3 regions of the Janibacter endophyticus genome follow, and region 3 is predicted to be linked to each of the others. Evidence: predicted binding sites of a transcription regulator. Region 3 holds the regulator's gene; each other region holds the start of a gene.
What was found. The regulator LexA, encoded in region 3, represses DNA repair genes until DNA is damaged. The targets are predictions, from matches to a motif close to TCGAACANNTGTTCGA.
Positions count from the first base shown of each region.

Region 1: a site for LexA is predicted at 1,676-1,691, ahead of JNO54_RS02860 (HNH endonuclease signature motif containing protein). Genes of this name have one in related genera too.
Region 2: a site for LexA is predicted at 2,217-2,232, ahead of JNO54_RS08705 (DUF6504 family protein). Genes of this name have one in related genera too.

Region 1 covers NZ_JAFEJG010000004.1:587,889-595,132, forward strand. The annotation lists gene JNO54_RS02855 (winged helix DNA-binding domain-containing protein) at 1-130, opposite strand, end outside; gene JNO54_RS02860 (HNH endonuclease signature motif containing protein) at 200-1,672, opposite strand; gene JNO54_RS02865 (ATP-binding protein) at 1,842-3,074, shown strand; gene JNO54_RS02870 (ADP-dependent NAD(P)H-hydrate dehydratase) at 3,204-4,121, opposite strand; gene JNO54_RS02875 (histidine phosphatase family protein) at 4,114-4,881, opposite strand; gene JNO54_RS02880 (carboxymuconolactone decarboxylase family protein) at 4,971-5,519, opposite strand; gene JNO54_RS02885 (DsrE family protein) at 5,524-5,883, opposite strand; gene JNO54_RS02890 (MFS transporter) at 6,020-7,129, opposite strand.
Region 2 covers NZ_JAFEJG010000004.1:1,805,368-1,812,611, forward strand. The annotation lists gene JNO54_RS08695 (polyprenyl synthetase family protein) at 43-1,191, opposite strand; gene metF (methylenetetrahydrofolate reductase [NAD(P)H]) at 1,242-2,159, shown strand; gene JNO54_RS08705 (DUF6504 family protein) at 2,294-2,647, shown strand; gene JNO54_RS08710 (SAV_6107 family HEPN domain-containing protein) at 2,659-3,090, shown strand; gene JNO54_RS08715 (DNA polymerase III subunit alpha) at 3,087-7,016, shown strand; gene JNO54_RS08720 (methyltransferase domain-containing protein) at 7,108-7,244, shown strand, end outside.
Region 3 covers NZ_JAFEJG010000004.1:1,610,644-1,617,887, reverse strand. The annotation lists gene JNO54_RS07830 (L-serine ammonia-lyase) at 1-808, shown strand, start outside; gene JNO54_RS07825 (vitamin B12-dependent ribonucleotide reductase) at 903-3,809, opposite strand; gene nrdR (transcriptional regulator NrdR) at 3,942-4,436, opposite strand; gene JNO54_RS07815 (LysM peptidoglycan-binding domain-containing protein) at 4,825-5,220, opposite strand; gene lexA (transcriptional repressor LexA) at 5,456-6,199, shown strand; gene JNO54_RS07805 (NAD-dependent protein deacetylase) at 6,212-7,153, opposite strand.

The sequences.
Region 1 (7,244 bases), 1.0 Mb from region 3:
GCACCACCTCGGTCGGAGTCGCCAGCGGACCCAGGTGCGCCGTAGCTCCCGTGGTCCCTCCGGCTCCGCCGACGAGGCGCTGGGAGAGCAGCCGCATGCGAGCCACGTCGTCGAGCGTCCACTGGGTCATGAGATGCATCCTCGTGCGTCGTCGGGTGGCCGGCCAGCCCCAGGGGCCGCGCTCATCGGTGGCGCTCCTCTACGTCCGTCGTCGCGCGAGCTCGATGACGACCTGCCGACCGGCTCGACGAACAGTGTGCTCGTAGCCGCGGTCAAGAGCTCGGTGGTGGTGACCGCAGAGGGGCACCGCGTTGGCGAGGTCGGTGCGACCGCCCGCCGTCCAGGGCTGGAGATGGTGGGTCTCGGTCCAGCCGAAGGGGATGTCGCAGCCATCGGCCGCGCAGGTCGTGTAGGTCAGGGCGAGCGCAGCGCGTTGGACGGCGGTGAAGAAGCGGGCCTGCCGCCCGAGGTCCAGCGGCTGGGACTCGCTGCCGAGCACGACCGGGACCACTCCGGCCTGGCAGGCGATCTGCCGGACCTGACCGGCCGTGAGCGGCTCGCCGTCGGCGGTGCTGCCCACGCGCCCTGTCACGTCCTGCAGGTCCGAGAGGCGCGTCGTGACGAGGACCGTGGCAGCGGTCTTGTCGTGGAGGTGGTCGGTCGGCAGGTGGGTGAGCAGGGTCGCGAGGTCCTGGCCCTGCCGTTGCTGGCGTGCCAGCTGGCGAGTGCGCGGGTCGAGGGAGGTGTCCAGCCATGCCGGCAGCTCCCTGGGGACGGTGGAGCCAGCCTGCCCGACGTCACGCCCACCCGTGCCCGCGCGGCGAGGCGACGACATCGCGTCGAGGATCGTCTTGAGCGCCTGGCCGGCAAGGGTCGGCACCGTGAACTGTCCGTGCATCGTCCCGTCACCGTTGTCACGGACCCAGAATGACGATCTCTCCCACGCGCGCTCCTCCTGGGCGGCCACCTGGTCGTGCTCGTGGGCGTCGACCTGCTCCTCGGCCGTGCCGACCCGCTCGAGGACCCGCCGGGCGAGCTGCCGCAGGTCGCGCGGCGAGTGACCGACCGCGAGTGCGACGAGCTCCGCCTCGCACCCGGCGCGTGCCTCCTCGGTCACGGTCGAGGGCAGGGCGGCCATCGTGTGCTGGATGACCTCGACGTGCTCGCGTGAGATCTCGCCGGCCAGCTGCGCTCGGCCGGTCGGAGTGACCGTCTGCCCGCGGGCCCCGTCGCCACCCGCCCCGTCCCCGTCGGACCCGTCGCCACCGGTCCGGCCGTCGTCCGGCCCGACGAGCTCCAGTCCCGGCTCCTCCCGGGATGCGGACGGCACGCCGAGCCCCGCTGCCGCGGCACGGCTCGCCTGCCGGTGCGCAGCCCGTGGGTCGGAGTTCGTCACCCGTGCGAGCCACTGCCCGGTCGACCGTGCACCGGTGCGCGACGCGACGTCGATCTGGTCGGCGATGGCCGCACCCTTGTCGTGCAGCGCGTGCGTCCGGTTCACGAGGCGGGTCAGCTCGTGCATCACTGCACCGAGGTGCCTCGCGGTGACACCCTCGGCCCGGGCGAGCGCGTCGAGGTCCGCGTCGAGCCGGTCGAGGCCGGCGTTGAGCTCGCCGCACACACCGCCGGCAGGGTCATCCTGCGGGTCGACGAGGTGCGGTGCGGCTGCCATGAGTCGAACATACGTTCGACTACTGACAACGTCGACTCACCCCCCTTCGCCCTGTGGAGACACACCCCCGCGACCCGCCCCCTGTGGACGACCGGGTGCTCACACCCCGTCAATCCGACTCGCTACGCAAATATCCGATCCGGCCTAGACATCGGGATACGGTCCGATCGTGGACCCGATCACCAACCCCTACGCCCCCGGCGCCGGCCAGCGACCCCCCGAGCTCGCGGGCCGCGACGACCAGCTGCAGACCTTCGACGTCGTGCTCCGGCGGGTCGCCGCCGGACGACCCGACCGCAGCCTCGTCCTCACCGGTCTTCGTGGTGTCGGCAAGACGGTCCTGCTCAACCAGCTCCGCAGCGCCGCCGTCCGCGCGAGGTGGGGGACCGGCAAGCTCGAGGCCCGCCCCGACCAGCGCCTGCGCCGCCCCCTCGCCAGTGCGCTCCACCAGGCTGTCCGCGAGCTGGGGCACAGCCAGACCGACGAGGTCGACCACGTCCTCGGCGTCATCAAGGCCTTCGCCCAGCGCGACGCCGCCCCCGGCACCAAGCTCCGCGACACGTGGAACCCCGGCATCGACGCCCCGGCCGTCAAGGGTCGCGCCGACTCCGGCGACATCGAGATCGACCTCGTCGAGCTGCTCACCGACGCGGGCGGGCTGGCCGCCGACCTTGGCCGGGGGATCGCGATCTTCATCGACGAGATGCAGGACCTCGGTCCCGAGGACGTCTCGGCGCTGTGCGCCGCGTGCCACGAGATCAGCCAGTCCGGGCTGCCTGTCATCGTCGTCGGCGCTGGCCTGCCGCACCTGCCCGCGGTCCTCTCGGCGAGCAAGTCGTACTCCGAGCGGCTCTTCCGCTACGTCCGCATCGACCGGCTCCCGCGCGAGGCCGCCGACCGCGCCCTCACCACCCCGGCCGACGACGAGGGCGCCGAGTTCGAGCCGGCCGCCCTCGACGCTCTCTACGCGGCCACCGGTGGCTACCCCTACTTCATCCAGGCGTACGGGAAGTCCGTGTGGGACAAGGCTCCCCGCTCACCGATCACCGCCGACGACGTCGCGGTCGCGGCGCCGGAGGCAGAGGCCGAGCTGGCCGTCGGCTTCTTCGGGTCACGTTTCGAGCGCGCGACACCGGGTGAGCGCGAGTACCTGCGGGCGATGGCGGAGGTCGCGGCCGCCGTGTCGGACGCCGCGGCGCAGGGGGACGAAGGGGTGGCACCTCTCGACGAGATCGAGTCCGTCGCCACCTCGGAGGTCGCCGCCCATCTCGGCAAGAAGCCGCAGTCGCTCTCGCCTGCGCGCGACGCCCTGCTCAAGAAGGGCCTCATCTACTCGGGCGAGCGGGGCCGGATCGCCTTCACCGTGCCCCACTTCGGCCGATATCTGCGCGACCAGACCTGAGGGGTCAGCCGCGCGAGACGAAGGCCGGCTTCTTGCCGGTACCCACCGGACCTTGATACCGCCGCCCAGACCCTCGAGGTCGAGGCCGCTGCACGGCTTCGCGTCCGTCATCGTCCCCCAGGGTTGGGCTCAGTCGCCCCGCAGCGTCCGCAGCACGAGCGGCAGCTCGTCCGGCAGCTCACCGGCGAGGTAGCCGACCCGGCCGAGCCGCATCGCGAGCGCGTCGCCCGCCGCGGCATGGACGTACTTCGCCCAGACGAGCGCCTGCGTCCGACCGGCGCCGCGGCTGAGCAGCCCGAGCGCGGCACCCGCGACGACGTCGCCGCTGCCCGACGTCCCGAGCCCGGTGTCGCCGGTCGTCACCTGCCACAGCCGGCCGTCGGCGGCGACCCACTGCTCGCACCCGACGACGGCGTCGTACCGCTTCGCCGCGGCGAGGGTCGCCTCCGCGACCTCGTCGTCGGGGATCTCGTCGCGGTCGAGGACGTAGGCGAGCTCGCCGGAGTTCGGCGTTGCGACGAGCCGCCCCCGCAGTGCGTCCACCACCGAGTCGTCGAGGTCGGGCAGCACGGTCAGGCCGAAGGCGTCGAGCACCACCCGCGTCTCGTCACCCAGCGTCGGCACGATCTCGGTGATGAGCCGCGCCGACCCCTCGGGGTCGTCCAGCCCGGGCCCGACGAGCACCCCGTCGGCGCGGGAGGTCTCGCGCTCCAGCGCGGCCCCCGTGCCCACCCCGGTCACGGATCCGTCGGAGGACTCGGCGAGCGCCGTCACCCCGGACTCCGGGACCGCCACGGCAAGGTGACGGGCCACCCCTTCGGCCACCCCGAGGTGGAGCTTGCCGGCGCCCATCCGCAGGGCCGACACCCCGGCGAGGAGGACCGCGCCGGGAGTCGCGCACGACCCGCCGACGACGACGGCCTGGCCGCGGGTGTACTTCGTGCCGGATGGTGCGGGGAGCGGCCACGCGCGGAGCATGTCGGGGGTGACGAGCCGCGGGTTCTTCAGCGTCCCGCCGGCCGCGGTCTCGGGGATCTGCTCAGGCATCGTCGCCCCGCTCGTCGGAGCCCTCGCCGACCGCGTCGGCGGCGCCGGGCTGGTCGGTGACCTCGACGTCCTCGCGGCGCAGGTGCTCGTCGAGGTTGTAGTCGGTGACCCGCCAGCCGGTGGGTGAGTCCTCGTCGCGGACGAGCCGGCAAATCGCGGCGTTCTTGAGCCCGTTGGTGCGGGACCGCTCGAGGACGGCCTCCTCGTCGAGGCCCTCCGCGACGTAGCAGAAGAGCAGGTTGACGACGTCGTGCGCGGTGACGAGCGCGATCTCGTGCCGCTCCTGCGCCAGGTCGGCGAGGACGGCCCGCACGCGCCCGGCAACGTCCGCCCAGGACTCGCCACCCGGCGGCCGGTAGTAGAACTTGCCGATCCACTCCCGGCGCTCGGCCTCCTCCGGGTACTGCTTCCGGATCCCTGCGCCGGTGAGCATGTCGGTGATGCCCATGTCGCGGTCGCGCAGCCGCTCGTCGACCTTGAAGTCGAGCTCCATCTCGGCCTGCTCGAGCGCGATCTCGCCGGTCTGGCGAGCGCGGCGGTAGGGGCTGGTCCACACGATGCCAGGGCGCTCGCCGTCGGTGAGCTCGGAGAGCCAGTGCCCCACCGCGGACGCCTGCTGGCGGCCTGTCTCGGACAGCTCGACGTCGGGGTCGCGCGCGGGCACGTCGATGCGCTCGAGGCCGTCGCGCATCGCGGTCTCGGCCGCGACGTTGCCCTCGGACTGCCCGTGCCGGACGAGGATCACCTGTTGCAGCGCCATGGCCTCACCCTAGGGACGGCCCGTGCCGGGGAGGCGCTAACGACGGGGGTCGAAGGGGTGAGCCGTCGCGGTCGTCGGGCGTCCGGTCCTCAGCCGGCGGGCCGGCCGGACGTGAGCTCGTCGACGAGGCGAGAGGGGAGGCGGTCGCGCAGCACGGGGTCCGATCGCGTGCCGGTCGCGTCGAGGACGGTGCTGAAGAAGCAGCGCGCCGCCGCGGTGAGGATGACGTCGAGCACCTCCTCCTCGCTCAGGCCGTGCCGGCGCAGGCCGGCCACGTCCCCTTCGTCGAGGTTGGGCGCGTCGACGGCGACCTGCGCCGCGAAGCTGGCGACCGCGTCGTCGCGGCCGGTCGTCTCGGCGACGTCCATGCTGTCGCTCGCCGCGAGGATGCGCCGCAGCCCGTCCTCGTCGACGTGCGACCCGAGCAGGACGACGCTGTGGGCGAGGCTGCAGTAGGTGCTGTGCAGCGCCCGTGCGGCGCCGACGGTCGCGACCTCGTAGGTGCGGTCGTCGAGCCCCTCACGGATCGCCGCGACGAGGGCACGCCACGCCGCGTAGACCTCGGGCCGCACCGCGAAGACACGCTCGTACGCAGGCAGCGAGCCGTCGGTCGACTCGATGCCGGGCAGGAAGCCCATGACCTTAGAAGCTGAAGGTCGTGGCGCCCTCGCCGATCCACTCCCACAGCTGCACGGTCCCGCCGACCTCGGCGTTCGCCACGAGGGAGCCGGGGTCGACCCCCTTGGCCGTGACGCAGACGCCGCAGGCGATGTAGCGGCCGCCGGCCGCCGTGTACCGGTCGAAGAGGTCGGTGAGGGGAGGGCAGCCCTCGCAGGCCGTCGTCCGGGCGAAGCCGTCGACGGCGAGCCGGACGGCCTCCTTGGTGAGGAAGATCAAGGTCTCGCGGCCGGACTCGGCGGCACCGACGGCGACGAGGAAGGCAACCGTCACCTTCTCCGCGTCCTCGAGGCCGGTGGTCAGTGAGATGGCTGCCTTGGACATGTCGCCCTCCTGGGGTTCGGGGCCCGGGACGGGCCCATCCCTGGACGCTACGACCAGGTCACGGGCAGGGCGAGGGTCATGGGCCGAACGGCTCAGGGGTGCTGACGTCGACCTCGGAGAGGGTGGGCCAGAGGGGTCACGCGGCGGACCCCCTTCGTCCCAGCTCGTCGTCGACGAAGGACGGGCGGACCGCCCGCAGCCCCGCGAGGACGAAGGGGAGCGACGTCGCCATGAGCACCCATAGGACGACCTCCCACCCACCGGTCGCCGCGTGCAGCACGCCGACGACGACCGGCCCGAGCGCGGCGAGCAGGTAGCCGACCGGCTGCACGAAGCCGGACAGCCGACCGGTGACGTGGTGCGACCGCGTCCGCGCGGTGATGAGTGCGATGACGAGAGGGAAGGCGAAGCCCGAGATGCCGAGCACGACCGCCCAGAGCCACGGCACGGTCGCAGGCGCCACGAGCAGGCCGCCGTAGCCGACGACGAGGAGCAGACCGAGGCCGACGATCATCGGGGCGAGACCTCGGCCTCTCGCGATGACGCTCGGCATCGTCAGCCCGCCGACGATCGTCACCGCGGCGAGCATCGCCTGCATCGCCCCGGCAGACGCGGCCGACAGCCCGGCGTCCCGGTAGATCTGCGGGAGCCAGCCCATCTGGATGTACGCGTGCATCGACTGCAGCCCGAAGAGCACGGTCATCGCGATGGCGGTCGGGGAGCGCATGACGTGCGCGTCGGGTGGCACGTCGAGCTCGTCGAGGACCGCGGTGCGCCGCCGCTCGTGGCGGGAGAGCCACCACCACAGCGGCACCGCGACCACCGCACCGACACCCCAGAAGCCGACGCCCCAGCGCCAACCCGCCTCTGCCGCAACGGGAGCGGTGAGCAGCGACCCGAGCGAGCCGCCGACGATGAGACCGGTGCCGTAGATCGTCATGAGGCGGACCTCGTGGCCGCCGTGGGCCTTGACCCAGGCGGGGACGAGGACGTTGCCGACGGCCATGCCGAGCAGCGCGACCGCGGACAGGACGAGGAAGGCCGTGGCGTCACCGACGAGCGGCCGCAGGAGCAGCCCGGCCGCGGCGAGCGCCAGGCCGAGCGCGATGCCGCCGGCCACCCCGGCCCTTCGGCCAAGCCGCACGGCGAGCGCCCCTCCGATCCCGAAGCACAGCCCGGGCAGCCCGGTGAGGGCGCCGGCCGCACCGCCGCCCATCCCGAGCCCGTCGCGGATCTCGTCGAGCACCGGGCCGACGGCCGAGGCGCCGGGGCGCAGGTGAGCGAGACGAGGACGGTCGCGACGACGAGGAGGGCGAAGGGGAGGGCGCCGGCCGACCCCTTCGCTCGCGTCCTCACGAGGG
Region 2 (7,244 bases), 190 kb from region 3:
TCAGAGGTGGACCACCCCGTTGTTGACGCTCTCCCCGTCTCCTCAGGCGGTGCGGGCGGTCGCGAGGTCGACGAGCGAGCCGAGGGTCTCGACCGCCTCGGCCGGGACGTCGGCCCGGCCCTCGAGCTCGGCCAGCGCAGCCCGGGACGACTCGACGAGGCGAGCGATCTCCCCTTCGACCTCGTCCACCGCACCGCTCGAGGTGAGGATCTCGCGGAAGCCGGCGACACCCCCTTCGTCGAGGCCCGGGTCGCCGAGCCAGCCCTCGATCCGGCCACGGTCCGCCGCGTCGGCACCGAGCCAGGCGAGCGCGACGAGCACGGTGCGCTTGCCCTCGCGGAGGTCGTCGCCGGCCGGCTTGCCCGTCTCGTCCGGGTCGCCGAAGACCCCGAGGAGGTCGTCGCGCAGCTGGAAGGCCTCGCCGAGCGCGAGCCCGTAGCCCGACAGCGCGTCCCGCGTCGTCGGGTCGGCGCCGGCGGCGGCCGCGCCGATGAGCAGCGGGTGCTCGATGGAGTACTTCGCGCTCTTGTAGCGCAGGACGCGGCGGGCCCGCTCGACCCGCTCCTCGCCCGTGGCCGCCGACCACGGCTGCATCGACTCGACGACGTCGATGAACTGGCCGGCCATGAGCTGGGTGCGCATCCGCTCGAGCACCTCCCACGCGGCCGCGAGCCGGTCGGCGGGCAGGCCGGCCCGGACGACGAGGTCGTCGCACCAGTCGAGGCAGAGGTTGCCGGAGAGGATCGCGCCGGCGAGGCCGAAACGGTCGGGGTCGCCCCGCCAGCCCCGCTCGGCGTGCGCGGACGCGAGGGCGCGGTGAGCGGCGGGCGCGCCGCGGCGGGTGTCGGAGTCGTCCATGACGTCGTCGTGGAGCAGGGCGGCGGCCTGGAAGAGCTCCATCGCCGCGGCCAGGGCGACCGGGACCTGCCCGTCCGCGCCGCCGCCGGCGCGGTAGCCCCAGTAGGCGAAGGCGGCCCGCAGCCGCTTGCCGCCCCGGACGAGCGCGGTGATCGCCTCGGTGAGGTCGGTGACGTCGGGGCCCATCTCGTCGAGGTGGCGCTGCTGGCGGGCGAGCTCGGAGTCGAGCTGTGCCTGGATCCGGCCCCGCAGGTCGTGGGCGAAGGGGTCGGGCACGGCGATCGGTCTCCTCGGGCTCACGTCACGGCGGGTGACGCACATCTCTGGTCTCACCAGCGGATACGGCAAGCCTACGGTCCGGCCTGCGGGCTATCGTCCCCGCCATGACCACGCAGGCTCTCACCGGGATCGCGGGCGGCACGTCCCGCGGCACGATCCCCCAACGGCTGGCCGCCCCGCGACCCTCCGTGAGCTTCGAGTTCATGCCGCCGAAGGACGACGCCGGCGAGGCGGTGCTCTGGGAGGCCATCGAGCGCCTCGAGCCCTTCGCCCCGGACTTCGTCTCGGTGACCTACGGCGCGGGCGGCTCGAGCCAGGACCGCACGCTGCGGATCACCGAGGAGATCGGGCGCCGGACCTCGCTCACCGCGATGGCCCACCTCACCTGCGTCTCGCAGACCACCGACGACCTGCGCACCGTGCTCGCGGGCTACCGGGACGCGGGCATCGACCATGTCCTCGCCCTGCGCGGCGACCCGCCCGGCGACCCGGGAGGGGAGTGGGTCGCGCACCCCGGCGGACTCGACCACGCCGACGAGCTCGTCGCGCTCATCCGTGACGTCGGAGGCTTCGAGGTCGGGGTCGCCGCCTTCCCCGACGTGCACCCGAGCTCGGCCTCGCTCGAGGAGGACATCGAGACTCTCGTCCGCAAGGCGGACGCGGGCGCGACCTTCGCCGTGACCCAGATGGTCTTCGACGCCGACTCCTACCTGCGGCTGCGCGACGCCGTCGCGGCCCGCCGCGACCTGCCGATCACGCCGGGCGTCATGCCGGTGACGAGCGTCAAGATGATCCAGCGGATGGCGCTGCTCATGGGCACCCCGCTGCCGGAGCGGGTCGTCTCGCGGCTCGAGGCCGTCGGCGACGACTCCGCCGCGGTGCGCGCGGTGGGTGTCGAGATCGCCACGGAGCTCTCCGAGCGGATGCTCGCCGAGGGCGCGCCGGGGCTGCACATCATCACGATGAACCGCTCCACCGCAAGCCTCGAGGTGCTCGAGAACCTCTCCCACGTCTGGGCCTGACCGCCCGTCCCGACCGCCGTTGTCGGCTGTCGCCGATCTGGGTTACCGTCTCTCTCGTCGAACAGGTGTTCGATCAGGTGAGCGTCGGTGGGGGTCGAGCCCGGCGACCTGTCCGTCAGTGAGAGGACGAGGTCATGACGCGTCGAGTCGGCGAGACGATCGAGGTGCAGGCGGCAGCCGCGCCGGACGGTGAGGGCGAAGGGGGGCAGCCCCGGGTCTTCCTGTGGCGGGGCCGGGTCTACCGGGTGACCTCCGTCGTCGACCACTGGCAGGAGCGCTCCGCCTGGTGGCGGGCGACCGCCGAGGGAGTGCCGCTCGACGTCGCGGGTGCGCCGCGCCAGGTGTGGCGGGTCGCCGCCCAGGCCGGCCGCTCGGGTGCCGAGGGCATCTACGACCTGCTCCTCGACCCGTGCGCGGCCTCGACGGCCTCCACGGCCTCGACGGCGCCGGCGGCACCCGTCTGGTCGCTCGTGCGCACCCAGGACTGAGGGTGATGACGATGAGGCAGATCGACGAGGTGACCCGTCTGTTCGCCGCGGCCGCAGACACCCTCACCGAGGCGCACTGGGTCCGCTCGGCGCCGGAGCGGCTCGCGGCGACCCGCGCGGGGACGCTGCAGGTCGCGGCCGCGGTCCTCGCGGCCCGGGGCCGACCGGGGGCGCTCGGTGCTGCTGGTGAGCGGCCGGGCTGCCCGTGGGAGGCCCTGGCCCGGATCGCGCCCGAGCTCGCCGAGCGGGCCGACCATCTCGCCCGGGCCTATGCACAGCCCCCGCAGGACGTCCGGGGGCTCGACGACCTGCTGCGCGCCGGCGAGGACTTCCTCCTCGTCGCGGCGGCGACGCTCGGGCTGCCCGCGCCGAGCCTGCCGGCGACGCTCGTCCCGGTGAGCCTGACCAGCCTGCGTCCCGCGGGAGGGGCGCGGGCGTCGTGACCGGGGCCGCGCGCACCGTCGGCGACCCGACGACAGCCGCCGGCGGGTCCCCCTTCGCCCACCTGCGGGTCGCCTCCGGCTACTCCCTGCGGCACGGCACGGCGACGCCCGAGGCGCTCGTCGCCCGGGCCGCCGAGCACGGGCAGCGGTGGCTGGCGCTCACCGACCGCGACGGGCTCTACGGCGCGGTCCGGCACGTCCGGGCTGCGGCGGCCGCGGGCATCGAGCCGCTCCTCGGTGTCGACCTCGCCGTCCGGCCGGGCAGCGGCCCGACCCCGCCGACGACCTCGCGCACCCCGGTGCGGGGCGGGGCGAGCGTCGACCCGCGCCACCCCCGGGTCACCGTGCTGGCCCGGGGCGCCGGCGCCGGGGTGCCGCACGCCCTCGGCTGGGCCCGCCTGTGCCGTCTCGTGAGCGAGGCGCACCTCGTCGGCGAGCGCGGGCAGGCCGACGTCGAGGCGGCGACGATCGCCCGGCACGCCCGCGGGCCCGAGGGGGAGCGCTCACCGCTCGTCGTCCTCCTCGGCCCCGACTCCGACGTCGGGCGGGCCCTGCTCGCCCGACGGCCCGACGAGGCGATGAGCCGGCTGCGCCGCTGGGTCGGGCTGCTCGGCCGCGACGGGGTGGTCGTCGAGGTCGTCGACCACGGCGGACCCGCCGGCACGCCCGCCTCGACCGGCCACGCCGCGCTCCTGCTCGCACTCGCCGACGCCGCCCGGGTGCGGGCCGTGCTCACCGGAGCGGTCCGACACCTCGACCCGGCCGACAGCGTCGTCGCCGACGTGCTCGACGCCACCCGCCGGCTCGTCGTCCTCGACACGCGTCACCTCGACCGGGTGAGCGACGCCGGGCACCTCGCGAGCACCCCGACGATGACACGGGTGGCGCACCGGGCCGCCGCCGCCGGGATCGGCCGGGGAGCGGGTCGCCCCGGCGAGAGCGCCCGGCAGCGCGGCGAGCGGCTCCTCGCCGACACCCTCGCGACCGCGGCCGAGTGCGCCCAGGACCCCCGGCACGACCTCGGCATCGGCCGGGTCCACCTGCCCGAGGCGTCCGTGCTCGGCATCGCGGCCGACGAGGACCCGATGGCGGTGCTCACGCAGCGCTGCCGGGCCGCCGTCGGCCGGCGCTACCCTGGCGCCGACGACGCACTCCTCGCCCGGGTGCACGCCCGGCTCGACGAGGAGCTGCGGGTCATCGACACCCTCGGCTACCCCACGTACTTCCTCACCGTCGCCACCGTCGTCGACCTCATCACCGAGGCGGGGGTACGGGTCGCCGCTCGCGGCTCGGGCGCCGGCAGCCTCGTCAACCACCTCCTCGGCATCAGCGCCATCGACCCGATCCGCTACGGCCTGCTCATGGAGCGCTTCTGCTCGCCGCTGCGCGCCGAGCTGCCCGACATCGACATCGACGTCGAGTCCGCCCGGCGCACCGAGATCTACGAGCTGATCCTCGAACGCTTCGGGCGCGAGCGGGTCACCTGCGTCTCGATGATGGACACCTACAAGGCGCGGCACGCGATCCGCGACGTCGGCGCCGCGCTCGGCATGACCCCCGGCGAGGTCGACGAGATCGCGAAGTCCTTCCCGCACATCCGTGCCCGTGACGTCCGCTCCGCCCTCGAGGAGCTCCCCGAGCTGCGCAGCCGGGGCCTGGGCACCCCCCGCCTGCGGACCCTCTTCGAGCTCGTCGAGCGGCTCGACGGGCTGCCCCGCCACATCGCGCTGCACCCGTGCGGGGTCGTCCTCTCCGACGCCGGGCTGCTCGACCGGACCCCCGTCGAGTCGAGCTGGCTCGGCTTCCCCATGAGCCAGTTCGACAAGGACGACGTCGAGGTGCTCGGCCTGCTCAAGCTCGACGTGCTCGGCATCCGCATGCAGTCGGCGATGGCCTACGCCGTCCGCGAGGTCGAGCGGGTCGACGGGCAGCAGATCGACCTCGACGACCGGGGCGACGTGCCGCTCGACGACGAGGCGACCTTCCGGATGATCCGCACGACGCGCACCCTCGGCTGCTTCCAGATCGAGAGCCCCGGTCAGCGCGAGCTCATCGGCAAGCTCGGCCCGGTCGCCTTCGAGGACCTCGTCGTCGACATCTCCCTCTTCCGCCCCGGCCCGGTGAAGTCCGACATGATCCGACCCTTCCTCGAGGCCCGGCACGGATGGTCGACGCCCGACCTGCTCCACCCCAGCCTCGTCGACGCGCTCGCCGAGACCGAGGGGGTCGTCGTCTTCCACGAGCAGATGCTCCAGATCATCGCCGAGACGACCGGCGTGAGCCTGGCGCAGGCCGACGAGGTGCGGCGGACCATGGGGGGCCGTGACGGGCAGGACCGCATCGAGGCGTGGTGGCGTCCCGCCGCGCTCGCCCGCGGCTACGCCCCCGACGACGTCGACCGGATCTGGTCGGTGCTCGCCGCCTTCGCCTCCTTCGGCTTCTGCAAGGCGCACGCGGCCGCCTTCGCCATGCCGACCTACCAGTCGGCCTGGCTCAAGACCCACCACCCGGCGGCCTTCCTCGCCGGGGTGCTCACCCACGACCCCGGCATGTACCCCAAGCGGCTCATCCTCGACGACGCCCGCTCGCTCGGCATCACCGTGCTGCCCGTCGACGTCAACGCGAGCACGGGGGAGTACCGCGTCGAGCGGGTCGGCGCCGACCTCGCCGGGCACGACCGCGGGCCGGTCGACCCGGCGCTGCCCGACGGCTCCGGCTACGGCATCCGGGTCGCGCTCTCGGACGTGCGCGGCATGAGCGAGGCCGAGGTCGCCCGGGTCGTCGCCGGGGCCCCCTACGAGTCGCTCGCCGACTTCTGGACCCGCGCGCAGGTCAGCCGCCCTGTCGTCGAGAGCCTCGTGCTCGTCGGCGCCTTCGACGCCGTCCACGGCATCGCCGCCACGGGGGCGGCACGCTCGCTCGACGGAGCCGGGGCCGGGTCCTCCGCCGCCGGCCCCGGTCGCCGCGGCCGGCTCACCCGGCGCGACCTCCTCCTCCACGTCGCCGAGCTCGACCGGTGGTCCCGGTCCACCGGCCGCCCCGCGGGCCGACGACGGGGGCGGACCACCCCCTTCGCCACCGGCCGGCGAGGCCAGGCGCCGGTCTGGGCGGAGGACGGGATGCCCGGGGCGCAGCAGGTGCGCACCCCGTCGGTCACCGCCGCGGCCCGGCAGCCGGTCGCCAGCCAGCTCACCCTCGACCTCGGCGACGAGCCCGACCTCGTGCCCGGCGTCGGTCTGCCCGAGATGAGCGCCGCCGAGCAGGTGCGCGCCGAGCTCGACGTCCTCGGGCTCGACGCGAGCCGGCACGTCATGGACCTCTACACGCCGATGCTCGACGCGCTCGGGGTGACCCGCAGCCGCGACGTCCTCTCCGTGCGCAGCCGATCGCAGATCCTCGTCGCCGGGGTCAAGGTCGCCACCCAGACCCCGCCGATCCGCTCCGGCCGCCGGGTCGTCTTCCTCACCGTCGACGACTCGACCGGACCGGTCGACGCGACCTTCTTCGAGGACGTCCAGGGGCCCTACGCCGCGACGATCTTCCACTCCTGGCTCGTCCTCGTCCGGGGCACCGTGCGGCGCACCGGCGAGCGGGGCGTCTCCCTCCTCGCCGACGGGGCGTGGGAGCTCCCCGGCCTGTGGGACGCGTGGTCGACCGGGGGGCTGCCCGCCGTGCACGCGGCACTCGAGGAGGCCGACGCGATGGCCCGCGCCCGGGCCGAGGCGGTCGAGGGAGATGGTGCGCCCGGCCGTCGGGTCCTCGTCCATGCCTCCGGCTTCCGGCAGTCGCCCTACGCCGACGTCCGGCCGGCGGGCGAGGCGGTCACGGCGGTGCCCGGTCGTGGCCGGGGCGGTGCTCCCGGCGGGCTCTCCGGTGCGGCCACCCGCAAGCTGTGGCACGCCTCCCCGGGGAGCTCGGGATGGTGAGCGTCACCGTCCGCGGCGTGCTGCTCGCAGCCGGTGCCGTGGGCGGCCTAGGGTTGGTGCGTCGCCCGACCGGGCGCACGAAGGGAGCACCGTGACCGAGGACCGCCGACCCGCACGTCGTCGCGGGGTCGAGAGCAACCTGCGCACCGCCGCCGTGTGGGCCGAGGTCGCCGAGCTGACCACCGACCGGCGCACCGAGCTCGGCCGACCCCTGCGTGTCCTCGACCT
Region 3 (7,244 bases):
GCTCTCGATCGCGCAGGTGATGCTCGAGAACGAGACCGCCTGGCGCCCCGAGGAGGAGGTGCGCGCCGAGCTGCTGAAGATCTGGGCGGTGATGTGCGAGTGCATCGCCAACGGTCTGCGCACCGAGGGGGTGCTCCCCGGCGGGCTCAAGGTCAAGCGCCGCGCGCCCGAGCTCTACCGCCGGCTCAAGGTCGAGGGCAGCAGCGACGACCCGCTGCGCGGCATGGACTGGTTGACGCTCTACGCGCTCGCCGTCAACGAGGAGAACGCCGCCGGCGGCCGCGTCGTCACCGCCCCGACGAACGGCGCCGCCGGAATCATCCCTGCGGTCCTCACGTACTACTGCGAGTTCGTCCCCGGCGCCGACGAGGACGGCATCGTCCGCTTCCTGCTCACCGCCGCGGCGATCGGCGTCATCTACAAGGAGAACGCCTCGATCTCGGGCGCCGAGGTCGGCTGCCAGGGCGAGGTCGGCTCGGCCTGCTCGATGGCTGCCGGCGCAATGGCCGCGGTCATGGGCGGCACCCCCGCCCAGGTCGAGAATGCCGCCGAGATCGGCATGGAGCACAACCTGGGCCTGACCTGCGACCCGGTCGGCGGGCTCGTCCAGATCCCCTGCATCGAGCGCAACGCGGTCGCGTCCGTCAAGGCGATCACTGCGGCCCGCACGGCCCTGCGCGGCGACGGCAGCCACGTCGTCTCGCTCGACAAGGTCGTCAAGACGATGCGCGAGACCGGCCGCGACATGAAGGTCAAGTACAAGGAGACCGCCCGTGGCGGGCTCGCCGTCAACGTCATCGAGTGCTGATCAGGCGCGAGTGCTGACGGCCGGGTCCTCCGGGCCCCAGGCATGACGAAGGGCCTCGGCCGGGAGATCCCGGCCGAGGCCCTTCGTCGTGGGCTCAGCTGCAGCCGCTGGTGGAGCCGCAGCCCTCGCAGACGTAGCAGGAGCCGGCCGGACGCATCTTCGTCCCGCAGGTCATGCACATCGGCGCGTCCGCGGTCTTGCCCTGGAACTTCTCCAGGAGCTCGGCGGAGCTGTGGATCTCGCTGCTCACCTCACGGGCGGAGGCGGCACCGGCACCGGACCTCACCTCGTCGGCGTGCTCCTCGACCTTGGCCTCGGGCTTCGAGGCGGCCGGGGCAGCCGACTGGCTGTAGGACTCGAGCTCGTCCTCGTAGTCGTCCTCGCCCTCGTCCGCCGAGGACGCCTCGTAGGAGCCGGTCTCGAGCTGGCGGGCCCGCTCCTCCGCGGTGTGGATCCCCATGAACGAGCGGGTGTCGAAGTCGAGGTAGTCCAGCGCGAGGCGACGGAAGACGTAGTCCATGATCGACTGCGCCATCCGCACGTCCGGGTCGTCCGTCATGCCCGCCGGCTCGAAGCGCAGGTTGGTGAACTTCTCGACGTAGGTCTCGAGCGGCACACCGTGCTGCAGCGCGATGGAGATCGCGATCGAGAAGGCGTCCATGAGGCCGGCCAGGGTCGAACCCTGCTTGCCGAACTTCAGGAAGATCTCGCCGAGCTCGCCGTCGTCGTAGGTGCCGGCGGTGAGGTAGCCCTCGGCCCCGCCCACGGCGAAGGACGTCGTCTGCGAGGTGCGGCGCTTGGGCAGGCGGCGACGCAGCGGACGGTACTCGACGACCTTCTCGACCGCAGCGGCCCCCGCCTCCTTGGCGTCCTTCGCGTCCTTGGCGGTGGAGCCGCCGTCGGAGAGCGGCTGACCGACCTTGCAGTTGTCGCGGTAGACGGCGAGCGCCTTGAGGCCCATCTTCCAGCCCTGGATGTAGACGTCCTCGATCTCCTCGACCGTGGCCTCCTCGGGGAGGTTGACGGTCTTGCTGATCGCACCGGAGAGGAAGGGCTGGACCGCGGCCATCATGCGGACGTGACCCATCGGGCTGATCGCCCGGGCGCCCATGGCGGTGTCGAAGATCTCGTAGTGCTCGGTCTTCAGGCCCGGGGCGTCGATGACGTGACCCTTGTCGGCGATGTACTCGACGATCGCCTCGATGGTCTCCTGGGTGTAGCCGAGCTTCTTGAGCGCCCGCGGGATCGTCAGGTTGACGATCTGCATGGAGCCGCCACCGACGAGCTTCTTGAACTTCACGAGCGAGAAGTCGGGCTCGATGCCGGTCGTGTCGCAGTCCATCATGAAGCCGATGGTCCCGGTCGGGGCGAGCACGGAGGCCTGCGCGTTGCGGTAGCCCTGCTTCTCGCCCACCTTGACGACCGCGTCCCACGCCTTGGTGGCGTAGGCGTGGATGTCCTTGTCCATCGTGTGCATGGTGCGGATCTGGTCGTTGGCCGCCTGGTGCTTGCGCATGACGCGCTTGTGGGCGTCGGCGTTGCGGGCGTAGCCGTTGTACGGGCCGATGACACCGGCGAGCTCGGCGGAGCGCTTGTAGGCGGCACCGGTGAGCAGCGAGGTGATCGAGGCGGCGAGCGCGCGGCCGCCGTCCGAGTCGTAGCCGTGGCCGGTCGCCATGAGCAGCGCGCCGAGGTTGGCGTAGCCGATGCCGAGCTGACGGTAGTTGCGGGTCGTCTCGCCGATCGGGTCGGTCGGGAAGTCCGCGAAGCAGATCGAGATGTCCATCGCGGTGATGACGAGCTCGGCGACGGCCTGGAAGGTCTTGGCGTCGAAGGTGTCGTCGTCGCGGAGGAACTTCAGCAGGTTGAGCGAGGCGAGGTTGCAGCTGGAGTTGTCGAGGGACATGTACTCGCTGCACGGGTTGGACGCGGTGATCCGCCCCGTCTCGGGGTTGGTGTGCCAGTCGTTGATCGTGTCGTCGTACTGGATGCCCGGGTCGGCGCACTCCCACGCGGCCTTGGCGATCTTGCCCATGAGCTCGCGGGCGTCGACCGTGGAGACGACGGAGCCGTCCATGCGCGAGGTGAGACCGAACTCGGCGCCCTCCTCGACGGCACGCATGAACTCGTCGGTGACGCGCACCGAGTTGTTCGCGTTCTGGTACTGCACCGAGACGATGTCGGCGCCACCGAGGTCCATGTCGAAGCCGGCGTCGCGCAGGGCGCGGATCTTGTGCTCCTCGCGCGCCTTGGTCTCGACGAACTCCTCGATGTCGGGGTGGTCGACGTCGAGGACGACCATCTTCGCCGCGCGGCGGGTCGCGCCACCGGACTTGATGGTGCCCGCGGAGGCGTCGGCGCCACGCATGAAGGAGACCGGGCCGGAGGCGGTACCGCCGGAGGAGAGCAGCTCCTTGGAGGAGCGGATGCGCGAGAGGTTCAGGCCGGCGCCGGAGCCGCCCTTGAAGATGAAGCCCTCCTCCTTGTACCAGTTGAGGATCGAGTCCATCGAGTCGTCGACCGAGAGGATGAAGCAGGCGCTGACCTGCTGCGGGCTCTTGGTGCCGACGTTGAACCACACCGGGGAGTTGAAGGAGAAGACCTGGTGGAGCAGGGCGTAGGTCAGCTCGTGCTCGAAGACCTCGGCGTCGCCGTCGGTCGCGAAGTAGCCGTGCTCCTTGCCCGCCTTGACGTAGGTGAGGACGACGCGGTCGATGAGCTGCTTGAGGCCCTGCTCGCGCTCGGGCGTGCCCACGGCGCCACGGAAGTACTTCGTCGTGACGATCGTGCTCGCGTTGACCGACCAGAAGTCGGGGAACTCGACGCCGCGCTGCTCGAAGATCGTCTCGCCGGTCTTCCAGTTCTGCTGGACGACGTCGCGCTTCTCCCAGGTCACCTCGTCGTACGGGTGGACACCCTCGGTGGTGTAGATGCGGTCGACGGTGATGCCGCGGTTCTTCGCGGATCGACGTGCGCTGGTCTTGCCGGCGGTCTCGGTCATGAGTCCCTCTCTCAGGTCGTGCTCGGTCGTCTGTGGTGCTCGTGGCTCGTGCTGCGGTGGTGCTGTGGTGCGGGTTCGTCCCAACGTCTCACCGGGTACCGACAGCCCGCTCGCGTGTCGGTACCCGGGGGCCTAGGGGGTGAGCGCCGGGGTGCCGGCGCTGTCGGTGCTTTCGCGGGCGTCCCGCTCGGTGCGCAGGACGCCGATCGCGGCCTCGAAGTCCTCGAGGGACTCGAAGCCCTGGTAGACGCTCGCGAACCGGAGGTAGGCGACCTCGTCGAGCTCACGGAGCGGCCCGAGGATGGCCATCCCGATCTCGTGGGCGTCGATCTCGGCGCTGCCCTGGGCCCGGACGGACTCCTCGACGCGCTGCGCGAGCAGCGCGAGGTCGTCCTCGGTGACCGGGCGGCCCTGGCAGGCCTTGCGGACCCCGACGAGGACCTTCGCCCGGCTGAAGGGCTCCGATGCGCCCGAGCGCTTCGCGACCGAGAGGCTGGCGCTCTCGAGCGTGGTGAAGCGGCGGTTGCACTCGGGGCACTGGCGGCGACGACGGATCGAGGACCCGTCGTCGGCGGTGCGCGAGTCGATGACGCGGGAGTCGGTGTGCCGGCAGAAGGGGCAGTGCATGGCCGGTCTCCTCTCGGTCCTCGGACAGCTCGTGCGGGCAGGACGCACCGCTCTCACCCCGGGTCTCCTGTGGACGGAGCTGGGGATCGGGGCGTGTCTGTTGTGGACATCCGTGGCTCTGCGGTGGAAAACCGTCTCCGCCCTGTGTACTACATGTGGGCGAATGACAACCGTGTAACCACTAGATGTAGTGCTATTTGAACACGGGCACCACAAGGCACGCAAGACCCCGGCGTGTCGATCTTCGACGCGGCGCGCAGATCCCCTCTACGCGGCGGCAGAGCGGGGGGAAGCGCCCGGGGACGCGACAGCGGCCGCACCCAGATGGGTACGGCCGCCGCCCGCTTCCCCGGGTCGGGTCGAGGGACCCGGGAGGTCTGGTGCCGCCTCAGCGCGCCGGGATGACGATCTGCTGGCCGGCGTGGACGAAGGGGGTGCTCAGCCCGTTCGCCGAGCGCAGCTGCGCGACGGCGGCCGAGGTCGGGACCTCGGCCATGTGCCGCACGGCGATCTCGCCAAGGGTCTCCCCCGAGCTCACGGTGACGGTGGTCGCCGCCGGCGAGCCGGCCCCGGCGTTGGCCACACCCACACCGGTGGTGACGAGGGCAGCGGCCGCCAGCGCGGTCAGCGCGAGGCGACCGCGGCGGGTGATCTGCAGGCGCGTCGGCACCGCAGCACCGGTCGGGACGGACACGAGGTGACGCGTCGGCAGCGTACCCGCGCGACGGGGTGCGCGGGCACCGGCAGCGTGACGGGTGATGGTGGTCGCAGCAGCTGCGCTCATGGCTTCCTCCTGGTCGTCGATCGAACCGGTGTTCGATAGAACGTCTGTACGATGTCTAGCACACGCGTTCGATCAAGTTCAAGACACGCTCGAACATGTGTTTGATTTGTCTGAGGTCGACGGCGTACCGTCGGCCTCACGCAGAAGCGAACCAGTGACCACCGACAACGTTGATCCGCACCGTTGTCTCCGGGGTTGCCGGCCGCTCCAGACGGACGAGACGGCGAGGGTCGACATGAGTGACGACAACATCCGCACACTCCCCCTTCGGGACAACGGCGACGGGCTGACCGCCCGCCAGACCAAGGTCCTCGAGGTGATCCGCAGCGCCGTCGCGACCCGCGGCTACCCGCCGAGCCTGCGCGAGATCGGCGACGCCGTCGGCCTCACGAGCCCGAGCTCGGTCGCCCACCAGCTCACCGCGCTCGAGCGCAAGGGCTACCTGCGCCGCGACCCCAACCGTCCCCGGGCCATCGAGGTCGTCTCCCCCGACCCGTCCGCCACCGCCGACGGTGGCGCGGCGACGACTCACGACCTCCACGGCTACCGCGGCGGCGCCTCCCCCGACGACGTCGACGTCACCGGCAGCGGCGACGAGCGCCCGGCCGCCACCTATGTGCCCGTCCTGGGCCAGATCGCCGCCGGAGTGCCGATCGTCGCCGAGGAGAGCGTCGAGGAGGTCTTCCCGCTGCCCCGGCAGATCGTCGGCGAAGGCGCCCTCTTCCTCCTCAAGGTCGTCGGCGACTCGATGATCGACGCCGCCATCTGCGACGGCGACTGGGTCGTCGTCCGCCAGCAGCCCACCGCCGACAACGGCGACATCGTCGCCGCCATGCTCGACGACGAGGCGACGGTCAAGACCTTCAAGCGCCGCGACGGCAAGGTCTGGCTCATGCCGCACAACCCCGCCTTCGACCCCATCGACGGCGACCACGCGACGATCCTTGGCAAGGTCACCGCGGTCCTGCGCCGGGTCTGACACCCGCGCGGCTCAGAGCCGGTCGAGGAGACCCCGCAGTGCCGGCTCGAGCTCTCCGTCGAGCCGGTGGGTCGCCAGCTCGTCGCCGCGCGTCGCCCCCCGCGTGATGATCACGACGGGCACGCCGTTGCGCGCGGCCCGGCGCACGAAGCGCAGCCCGGACATCACCTGCAGGCTCGAGCCGAGGACGAGCAGGCTCGGCGCGGCGTCGGTCAGCGCGAAGCAGCGCTCGACGAGGGGCTTGGCCACCGCTCCCCCGAAGAAGACGACGTCCGGCTTGAGCGTGTCCTCGCCGCAGCCCAGGCAGCGCGGCGCGACGAAGCGGTCGACGTCGACCTGGTCGAGCCGCACGTCACCGTCGGGGCGGATCTCATCGCTGTCCGCGTCGAAGCCCGGGTTCTCCGAGCTCATCCTCTCGTCGAGATCGACCCGCCGCTCCCGCGCCCCGCAGGTGAGGCAGACGACCTCGGCGAGCGTGCCGTGCAGGTCGATGACGTCGGTCGTCCCCGCGGCCTGGTGGAGCATGTCGACGTTCTGCGTGATGACCCCGCCGACCGCCCCACGCTGCTGCAGCTCGGTGACGAGGTGGTGCGCGGCGTTGGGCCGGGCAGCGCTGAAGCGCCGCCACCCGACGAAGCTGCGCGCCCAGTAGCGCTGCCGCGCCTGACTGCTCGCGACGAACTCCGACAGATGCATCGGCGTGACCCTGCGGGTGCCGTCCGGGCCGCGGTAGTCCGGGATCCCCGACGCCGTGCTCATCCCGGCACCGGTCAGCACGAGCGCCGGCCGCTCGCGGAGGATCTCGGCGATCGAGGCCGCCTCGGCCATCCGTCCGGTCGTCGTCGGGGAGGTCACCGGGCCAGTATCGACGACCGGCGAAGGGGGAACCCCGGCGGACCCCTTCGCGCGAGGTCCGCTCGCGACCCCCTTGACGATGCCGTTTCCCCAGGTCAACGCCCTAAAGGGTGAGTTCCTCTCGTCCCGATCGGGCCTGATCCTGACTAGCGTCGACATCACGGACCGGCACCGTCGGCCCGACTTGTCG